Candidatus Microthrix parvicella Bio17-1: one gene and its partner. The protein of the gene in region 1 binds, or shares a complex with, the protein of each later gene. Links are inferred from orthologs where the notes say so. Each region holds a gene or a part of one and is shown in the gene's direction. Other genes may lie near its edges. The genes, in order: uvrA and mfd.

Evidence for each region.
Region 2: the proteins of uvrA (region 1) and mfd are in contact, whole or in part, in a crystal structure (PDB 4DFC), measured with the Escherichia coli proteins. The link is inferred for Candidatus Microthrix parvicella Bio17-1 from one-to-one orthologs.

What each region holds. Positions count from the first base shown.
Region 1 is NZ_AMPG01000002.1:639-4,323, reverse strand. Bases 135-3,514 are described here. They hold uvrA (excinuclease ABC subunit UvrA), read left to right. Parts: upstream 135-458; coding sequence 459-3,314; downstream 3,315-3,514. Other genes in these bases: MPARV_RS0108185 (acyl-CoA dehydrogenase family protein), read right to left, coding at 135-342. Outside these bases: more of MPARV_RS0108185, read right to left, coding at 1-134. UniProt on the Escherichia coli protein: The UvrABC repair system catalyzes the recognition and processing of DNA lesions. UvrA is an ATPase and a DNA-binding protein. A damage recognition complex composed of 2 UvrA and 2 UvrB subunits scans DNA for abnormalities.
Region 2 is NZ_AMPG01000002.1:855,492-860,094, reverse strand. What follows is about bases 68-4,365. They hold mfd (transcription-repair coupling factor), read left to right. Parts: upstream 68-463; coding sequence 464-4,165; downstream 4,166-4,365. Other genes in these bases: MPARV_RS0112105 (SurA N-terminal domain-containing protein), read left to right, coding at 4,229-4,365; MPARV_RS0112115 (FAD-dependent oxidoreductase), read right to left, coding at 68-370. In the rest of the region: more of MPARV_RS0112115, read right to left, coding at 1-67; more of MPARV_RS0112105, read left to right, coding at 4,366-4,603. UniProt on the Escherichia coli protein: Couples transcription and DNA repair by recognizing RNA polymerase (RNAP) stalled at DNA lesions. Mediates ATP-dependent release of RNAP and its truncated transcript from the DNA, and recruitment of nucleotide excision repair machinery to the damaged site.

The sequences.
Region 1 (3,685 bases):
ATACTGCACCAGCACCTCCGCGTTGCCGGTGTCGGGTGCGGCGCAGTTGAACACCTCCGGAGCGAGAAAGCTGCGGCCGGTCAACTCGGCGACGGGGGCGTAGTCACGGTTGTTCAGCCCGGCACCGTGGGTCTCGTCTGGGAGGAACAGGTTCCACAGTCCCAACTCCTTTGCCTGCCCCTTGAGTTGTTCGACGATCGGTGGCACGCGCCACCGGGTCCAGTCGGGACTTCCCGTCAGTTGTTCCTGATAGGTGGCCTCGTTGGGGACCACGCGTTCGCGGATGAAGCGCTCCACCTGCTCCATGACGATGTGGGCACGTTCGGAATGGTCGAAGTCCATGTGGGCCATGGTAGGGCTGAGAAGTAGGGGCGGGTGGTGCCATCGCGCCGGATGGAACCCCAACCGGTTGCGAACAGGTGTTCCCCGACTGGGTGGCGGTAGTAGTGTGCAGCCTCGTGGCAGACACCATTCGCATTCGAGGCGCCCGGGAACACAACCTGCACAATGTCGACCTGGAGTTGCCCCGCGACAAGCTGGTGGTCTTCACCGGACTGTCGGGCTCGGGCAAGTCGTCTTTGGCATTCGACACGATCTACGCCGAGGGTCAGCGCCGCTACGTCGAGTCGCTGTCGGCCTACGCCCGCCAGTTCCTCGGCCAGATGGACAAGCCCGACGTCGACTTCATCGAGGGCCTGTCGCCGGCGATCTCGATCGATCAGAAGTCGGCGTCACGCAACCCGCGCTCCACCGTGGGCACGGTCACCGAGGTCTACGACTACCTGCGGCTGCTGTTTGCCCGCGTGGGCGTGCCGCACGACCCTGAGACCGGCGAGGAACTGGTGCGCCAGACGCCCCAGCAGATCGTCGACCGGGTCCTGACCTTGGAGGAGGGAGCCCGATTCCAGGTGCTTGCGCCGGTGGTTCGGGGACGCAAGGGCACCTACGAACAGCTCTTCGCCGATCTGTCCAAGGAGGGCTTCGTCCGGGTGCGGGTGGACGGCGAGGTCAAGGAACTGGCCGACCTGGTGGCGTTGGGCGTTGACAACGGCCTGGCTCGCTACGAGATCCACCACATCGACGTCGTTGTCGACCGTCTGGTGTTGCGCGACGGCATCGAGCGTCGCCTCACCGACTCGATGGAGACCGCGTTGCGGCTTGCCGAGGGCCTGGCCATGGTCGAACTGGTGCCCAAGGACGGCAAACCGGAAACGCTGACGTTCTCCGAGAAGCTGTCGCGTCCCTCCGACGGCAAGAGCTTCGAGGAACTCTCGCCGCGCAACTTCTCGTTCAACTCGCCCTACGGCGCGTGCGAGCACTGTGACGGGTTGGGCACGGTGTTTGAGGTGGATGCCGACCTGGTGGTGCCCGACCCCGAGCTGACGGTGGCCCAGGGAGCGATCTCCCCGTGGGCATCCGGACACGCCAAGTTCTTCCACCGGTTGTTGGAAGCGGTGGGCGAGGAGCGCGACATCGACCTGAACACGCCGTGGGAGGATCTGCCCGCCAAGGCTCGCAAAACGCTGTTGCACGGCACCACCAAGAAGGTGCAGGTGCAGTTCAAGAACCGTTATGGGCGCACTCGCAGCTACCAGGCGAACTTCGAAGGGGCCATCCCGTATTTGCGGCGGCGACACGGCGAGGCGGACAGCGACTGGGCGCGGGAGCAGGCCGAGAGTTACATGCGCCAGGTTGCCTGCCCGCACTGTGACGGTGCCCGGCTGAACCCGCTGGCGCTGGCGGTCACGCTGGACGGCCTGAACGTGCACGACCTGTCGTCGATGTCGATCTCGGACGCAGCCGATCGCCTGTCGGTGATGAAGCTGGACGACCGGCAACTGCTGATCGCCGAACGTGTGCTCAAGGAGATCAACGCGCGCCTTCGCTTCCTGGTGGACGTCGGCCTCGACTACCTCAACCTGCACCGGGGGGCGGCCACGCTGTCCGGGGGCGAGGCCCAGCGCATCCGCCTCGCCAGCCAAATCGGTTCCGGCCTGGTCGGTGTGCTGTACGTGCTGGACGAACCGTCGATCGGCTTGCATCAGCGCGACAACCATCGGTTGATCGAGACGCTGGAACGGCTTCGGGGCCTGGGCAACTCGGTGATCGTGGTCGAGCACGACGAGGACACGATCCGAGCGGCCGACTACGTGGTCGATGTGGGCCCGGGCGCTGGGGAGCACGGCGGCGAAGTGGTGTACGCCGGTGCCGTCAAGGGCCTCCTCAAGTCCAAGAAGAGTCTCACCGGCCAGTACCTGTCCGGCAACATGATGATCGAGGTGCCGGATCGGCGCCGAGCCCCCGGCGACCGTTGGCTGCGCATCGTCGGCGCCCGCGAGCACAACCTGAAGAACCTCACCATCGGCATTCCCCTGAGCTCGTTCGTGTGCATCACCGGGGTGTCCGGCTCAGGTAAATCCAGCCTGATCAACGACATCCTCATGCGTTCGTTGATGCAACACGTCTACGGCTCCAAGGTGGCGCCGGGGCACCACCGAAAGGTGGAGGGCCTGCAACACGTCGACAAGGTGATTGACATCGATCAGTCGCCCATCGGGCGCACCCCCCGGTCCAACCCGGCCACCTATTCGGGGGTGTTCGACCACATCCGTAAGCTTTTCGCCCGAACCCCCGAGGCGAAGGTGCGCGGCTACCTGCCGGGTCGCTTCAGCTTCAACGTCAAGGGTGGCCGCTGCGAGGCCTGTTCGGGCGACGGCACCTTGAAGATCGAGATGCACTTCCTCCCCGACGTCTACGTGCCGTGCGAGGTGTGCGGCGGTGCCCGTTACAACCGCGACACCCTCGAGGTGCGTTACAAGGGCAAGAACATCGCCGAGGTGCTGAACCTGCCCATCGACGAGGCGCTGGAGTTCTTCAAGGCCCAGCCGGTGATCGCCCGCCATCTGGAGACGCTGGTGGACGTCGGCCTGGGTTACGTTCGCCTTGGGCAGCCCGCCACCACACTGTCTGGTGGTGAGGCCCAGCGGGTGAAGCTGGCCTCGGAGTTGGCCAAACGCTCCACCGGCAACACGGTGTACCTGCTGGACGAACCAACCACCGGGTTGCACTTCGAGGACACCCGCCGCCTGCTGATCGTGCTGAAGCGCCTCGTTGAATCCGGAAACTCGGTCGTCGTGATCGAGCACAACCTGGATGTGATCAAGTCGGCCGACTGGCTGATCGACCTGGGTCCCGAGGGTGGTGACGGCGGCGGCACGCTGGTGGCCGAGGGCACTCCCGAACAGGTGGCCAAGGTGCCCGGGAGCTACACCGGCGCATTCCTGGCCCCGATGCTGGGCCTCGAACCCGCTTAACCCTGCTGGTTCAAGAGTCCGGCGCCCCTCATGATGGCGGCGACCGTCTCTGGAGGTATCTGGTGGCTGAGCGTCGGGTCGATTGTGCATTCCTGAATGTTCAGTACGCCGCAGACATCCTGTGTGTTGCCGACCACCCGGCCTCGCGCGTCCTGGCGCCGCGGGTCGGGGCCGGTGGTTGCGTCGGCCGTGACGAACGGGTGCCCGGCGTCGACATCGGCGGTGGCGGTGGCGGGCAACACCCAGTCGTTGCCTCCGGCGATCACCCGGAGTCGTCCGCCGAGCCCGGTCGGTGGGTTCCAGGAGATGCCGGCCAGCTGGGAGCCTCCGTTGATCAGCAGTGCGACCGTTGGAAGCTGGCCGACCGTGCC
Region 2 (4,603 bases), 850 kb from region 1 along the record:
CCTGGTCGTAGAACGGGGCGAGCTCACGTTTCCAGTCGGTGATGTCCGCCCACTGCGGGTCGTCGTAGAACGCATCCTTGGGCGTGTACAGCGTGTTGGCGTAGTTCAGCGAACCTCCGCCGACGCCGGCCCCGGCGAGCACCATGACGTTGCGCAGCAGCGAGATCCGCTGCATGCCGAAGCACCGCAACGCCGGCGCCCAGAGGAACTGCCGTAACCGCCATGAGGTTGCCGGGTACGTGGACTCGTCGAAGCGTTGGCCCGCCTCGAGCACGGTGACGTCGTACCCCTTCTCGGTCAGTCTGAGTGCGGCGGTCGATCCGCCGAACCCGCTCCCAACCACGATGACGTCAACCCGTTGCATCTCCATGCCTGCGTTGTAACACAGGCCGGGCCTCCGCAGGCCTTCGGTGGGCCCGATGACGGCTGCGTGCTTCCCGGAGCACGCAAGTATCCTCCCCGGGTGCCCCTGAGCTCCCTGGCAGCGCTGCTTCGAGACGACCCGTCGGTGCGTGATGCGCTGGGCCGGACGGCCGCCACGGTGGCGGTCCCCGAGGCGGTGCGGGCGGCCTACATCGCTGCAATCGCCGAGACCTCCAGCCGTTCGCCGATTGTGGTTGCCGTGCCCACGGTGGCCGAGGCCGAGACGCTCTGCGACGACCTGGGCACGTGGTTGGGGCCCGACGCGGTTGAGTGGTTTCCGGCTTGGGAGACGTTGCCCTTTGAGCGGGTGAGCCCGTCGACCGAAACGATGGGTCGCCGCATGCGGGTCATGTGGCGTCTTGGCGACCCTGCACGCAGCCCCCGGGTGGTCGTGGCACCCATTCGCGCCCTGTTGCAACGGCTCGGCCCGCACATCGAGGAGACACGGCCGGTGATCGTGGGTGTGGGCGACACGGTCGACTCGACCCAACTCGTGGATGAACTGGTCGGGTGGGGGTATCGCCGTGAGTATCAGGTGGAGCACCGCGGTGAGGTGGCGGTCCGAGGTTCGATCGTCGACGTTTTTCCGGCTACGGCCAATTCGCCGGTGCGCATCGATCTGTGGGGCGACGAGGTTGAGCGACTCACCGAATTCTCGGTGGGCGATCAACGCTCGGTGGCCTCGATCTCCGAGGTGGAGATCCACCCGGCCCGCGAATTGTTGGTGACCGAGGAGGTGGCCGTGCGGGCCGCCAGGCTCGTGTCGGCCGAGCCCTGGGGCGCAGCGCAGTGGCAGCGCCTGGCCGACGGCGAGACGTTCGACGGCATGGAGTCGTGGCTGCCGTGGCTGACCGACACCGAACACGTGCTGTTCGATCTGCTGGACGCAGACGCCCAGGTGCTCTTGGTGGAGCCCAAGCGACTGGCCGACCGGGGCGCCGACCTCTTGGCGGAGGAGGCCGACCTGGCCGATTCGCTCGCCCGTACCTGGGGCACCGACGGCGCCTCGCTCCGTCGTCTGCACCTGCACTTCGACCGGCTGTTGGCACACACTGCGGCGCCCGCCTGGTCGGTGCTCGCCACGGCGTCGGGTCCCGACGTGCCCGTGCTGGAGAGCCACCGGTGGCCCACTGCGGTTGGCGGGGGCGAGGCCCTGACCGCTCGGCTCGGGTCGTTGCTCGCCGATGGCTACCGGGTGGTGGTCGCCGCCCACAACGCAGGCTCGCTCGATCGAATCGACGGGATGTTGGGTGACTCCGGCCTGACCCTTGCCCGGCACGACGCCGGCGTCGATCCCGAAGGATTGACGCTGGCCCGACCCGGTGGTCACCTGACGGTGGCACCGTTGCACGAGGGCTTCATCGCGTCCGAGGCCCGCCTGGCGGTGCTGGCCGAATCGGACCTGACCGGGCGCCGTCGAACCCACCGCAAGCCCAAGACCCCACGTAAGGCGTCGCGTGATGCCCAGGCGTTCTTCGCCGACCTGGCGCCGGGCGCCTACGTGGTGCACCACCACCATGGGGTGGCCCGCTACGGGGGCATGGTCACCCGCTCCCTGCCGGGGCCCAACAACACGTCGGTCGACCGCGACTACCTGCTGTTGGAATATCGAGGTGCCGACAAGCTGTACGTGCCGTCGGACCAGATTGACGCAGTGCGGCAATACACCGGCGGATCCACCCCCACGCTGTCGCGTATGGGTGGCTCGGACTTCGCCCGCACCAAGGCCAAGGTGCGCAGCCAGGTGGCCGAGGTGGCACAGGAACTAGTGGTGCTTTACCAACTGCGCACCCAAAGCGAGGGCCACGCGTATCCGCCCGACACGCCCTGGCAGACCGAGTTGGAGGAGGCCTTCGAGTTCACCGAAACCCCGGACCAGGACCGGGCGATCGACGACGTGAAGGCCGACATGGAGTCGGACCGTCCGATGGACCGCCTGGTGTGCGGCGACGTCGGGTTTGGCAAGACCGAGATCGCCCTCCGGGCGGTGTTCAAGGCGGTCCAGGACGGTCGCCAGGCCGCGATCCTGGTGCCGACCACGCTGTTGGCGTCGCAACACTTCACCACGTTCAGCGAGCGCTTCGCTCCGTTTCCGGTTCGGGTTGAGGTACTCAGCCGATTCCTCACCTCCGCCCAGGCCAAGCGTGTGCTGCAGGCGCTTGCCGCCGGCGAGGTGGACGTGGTGGTCGGCACCCACCGCCTGCTGGGCGCAGACGTGTCGATCCCCAAGTTGGGGCTGCTGGTCGTTGACGAGGAGCAGCGCTTCGGGGTGAGCCACAAGGAGCGCATCAAGGAGATGTCGGTGGGCGTCGACGTGCTCACCCTGTCGGCCACCCCCATCCCCCGCACGCTGGAGATGAGCCTCACCGGCATTCGAGACCTGTCACTGCTGCACACCGCACCCGCCGAACGCCAGCCGATCCTCACCTACGTCGGCGAGTTCGACGATGCGCCGGTGGCGGAGGCGATCCGGCGCGAACTGCTGCGTGAGGGTCAGGTGTTCTACGTCCACAACCGGGTGGAGGACATCGACCGGCGGGCCTCCCAGCTGGCCGAGTTGGTACCCGAGGCGCGCATCGCGGTTGCGCACGGACAGATGGACGAGGGCACGCTTGAGCAGGTGATGCTCGACTTCTGGGAGGGCCACTACGACGTACTGGTGTGCACCACCATCATCGAGTCGGGCATCGACATGCCCATGGTGAACACGCTGGTGGTCGAGCGCGCCGACCTGCTGGGGTTGGGCCAATTGCACCAGATCCGCGGGCGGGTGGGCAGGTCGGGCCAGCGGGCCTACGCCTACCTGTTCTACCCGCCCAATCGTGAACTGACCGAGGAGGCCTACGAGCGCCTGAAGACCATCGGAGAGAGCACCGAGCTTGGTTCGGGATTCCGCATCGCCATGCGTGACCTCGAGATCCGTGGCGCAGGCAACCTGTTGGGCACCGGCCAGTCCGGCCACATCGCAGCGGTGGGCTACGACCTGTACGTCGAGATGGTGACCCAGGCGATCGCCGAACTGTCCGGCGAGCCGGTGCGCCAACCCGCCGAGATCAAGCTGGACCTGCCGGTCGACGCGCACCTGCCCGACGACTACGTCGCGCAGGAGGATCTGCGTGTCGAGGCCTATCGGCGTTTGGCCACGGTCACCAGCCAGGCGGAGGTGGACGACATCGCAGCGGAATGGATCGACCGGTTTGGCCCAACGCCCGAACCGGCGCTGGCCCTGCTGTCGGTTGCCCGGGTGCGAGCCGAATGCTCCCGCATCGGCATCACCGAGTGCACCGCCACCCGCAACCCCGACTTCTCGGGTCCGCCGCTGCGGGCGGTGTTGGCGCCGGTGGAGCTGGGCGCATCGGCACACATGCGTCTCGACCGCGCGTTTTCGGGCGCCGTGTACAAGGCGGAGCCGGCCCGGTCCACCAACAGTTCCGCCACCACCCCGGGGGTGGGCGGTGGGCAGCTCCAGGTGCCGGTGCGGGCCGGGCACGGGTTGACCGAGGACCTGGGCACGCTGTTCGCCCAGCTCTGGCCGCCCGAAGGCACGGAGCCGCCTCCGTTGCCCCGGCCCACCGGCGGTCACGCCTCGACGGCACCGCGACGGCGAAGCACGATCGGCTCGCGGCCGCCGGCCCCAAATCGGAGACCCGCCCCATCGCCCGGCGATCCAGCTGCCATCGCCGAGGCTGAGGCCCGAGCAAAGCGGGTGGCCGAACGCCGTGCCCGGCGCTCGCAGCGGTAGCTCGCCGGGCGATCGGTCGGGTGGGGCGGCCGGCGCTACCATCGCGGGCGCACCATCCCCTGCATGCCTGGAACCCCTCTGACCATGTCGCTGATCAGCCCGCCCGCCCGAGTCCGGACACTTACCGCCTGTGTCGCCGTCGGTGCGCTGACGTTCAGCGGCTGTGGCGTGGCCGCAGAGACCACGGCCGCCACCGTGAACGGCGAGACGATCACCGACGCCCAGGTGGAACAGGCGGCGCGGGTGCAGGCCATCGGCAACCTGCCCCTGGCCGAGGACGACCCGGTGCCCCTCGAGGTACAGCGGCGGGCATTGAGCTTTCTGATCGCGGGACGGTTGCTGCAGGACGAGCAGGCCGATCTCAACATCGATGCCCCTGCGGGCTTGGCCGACGCTCTCGGTGCCCGACTGCAGGCCGATCCCGCATTCGCCAAGCTG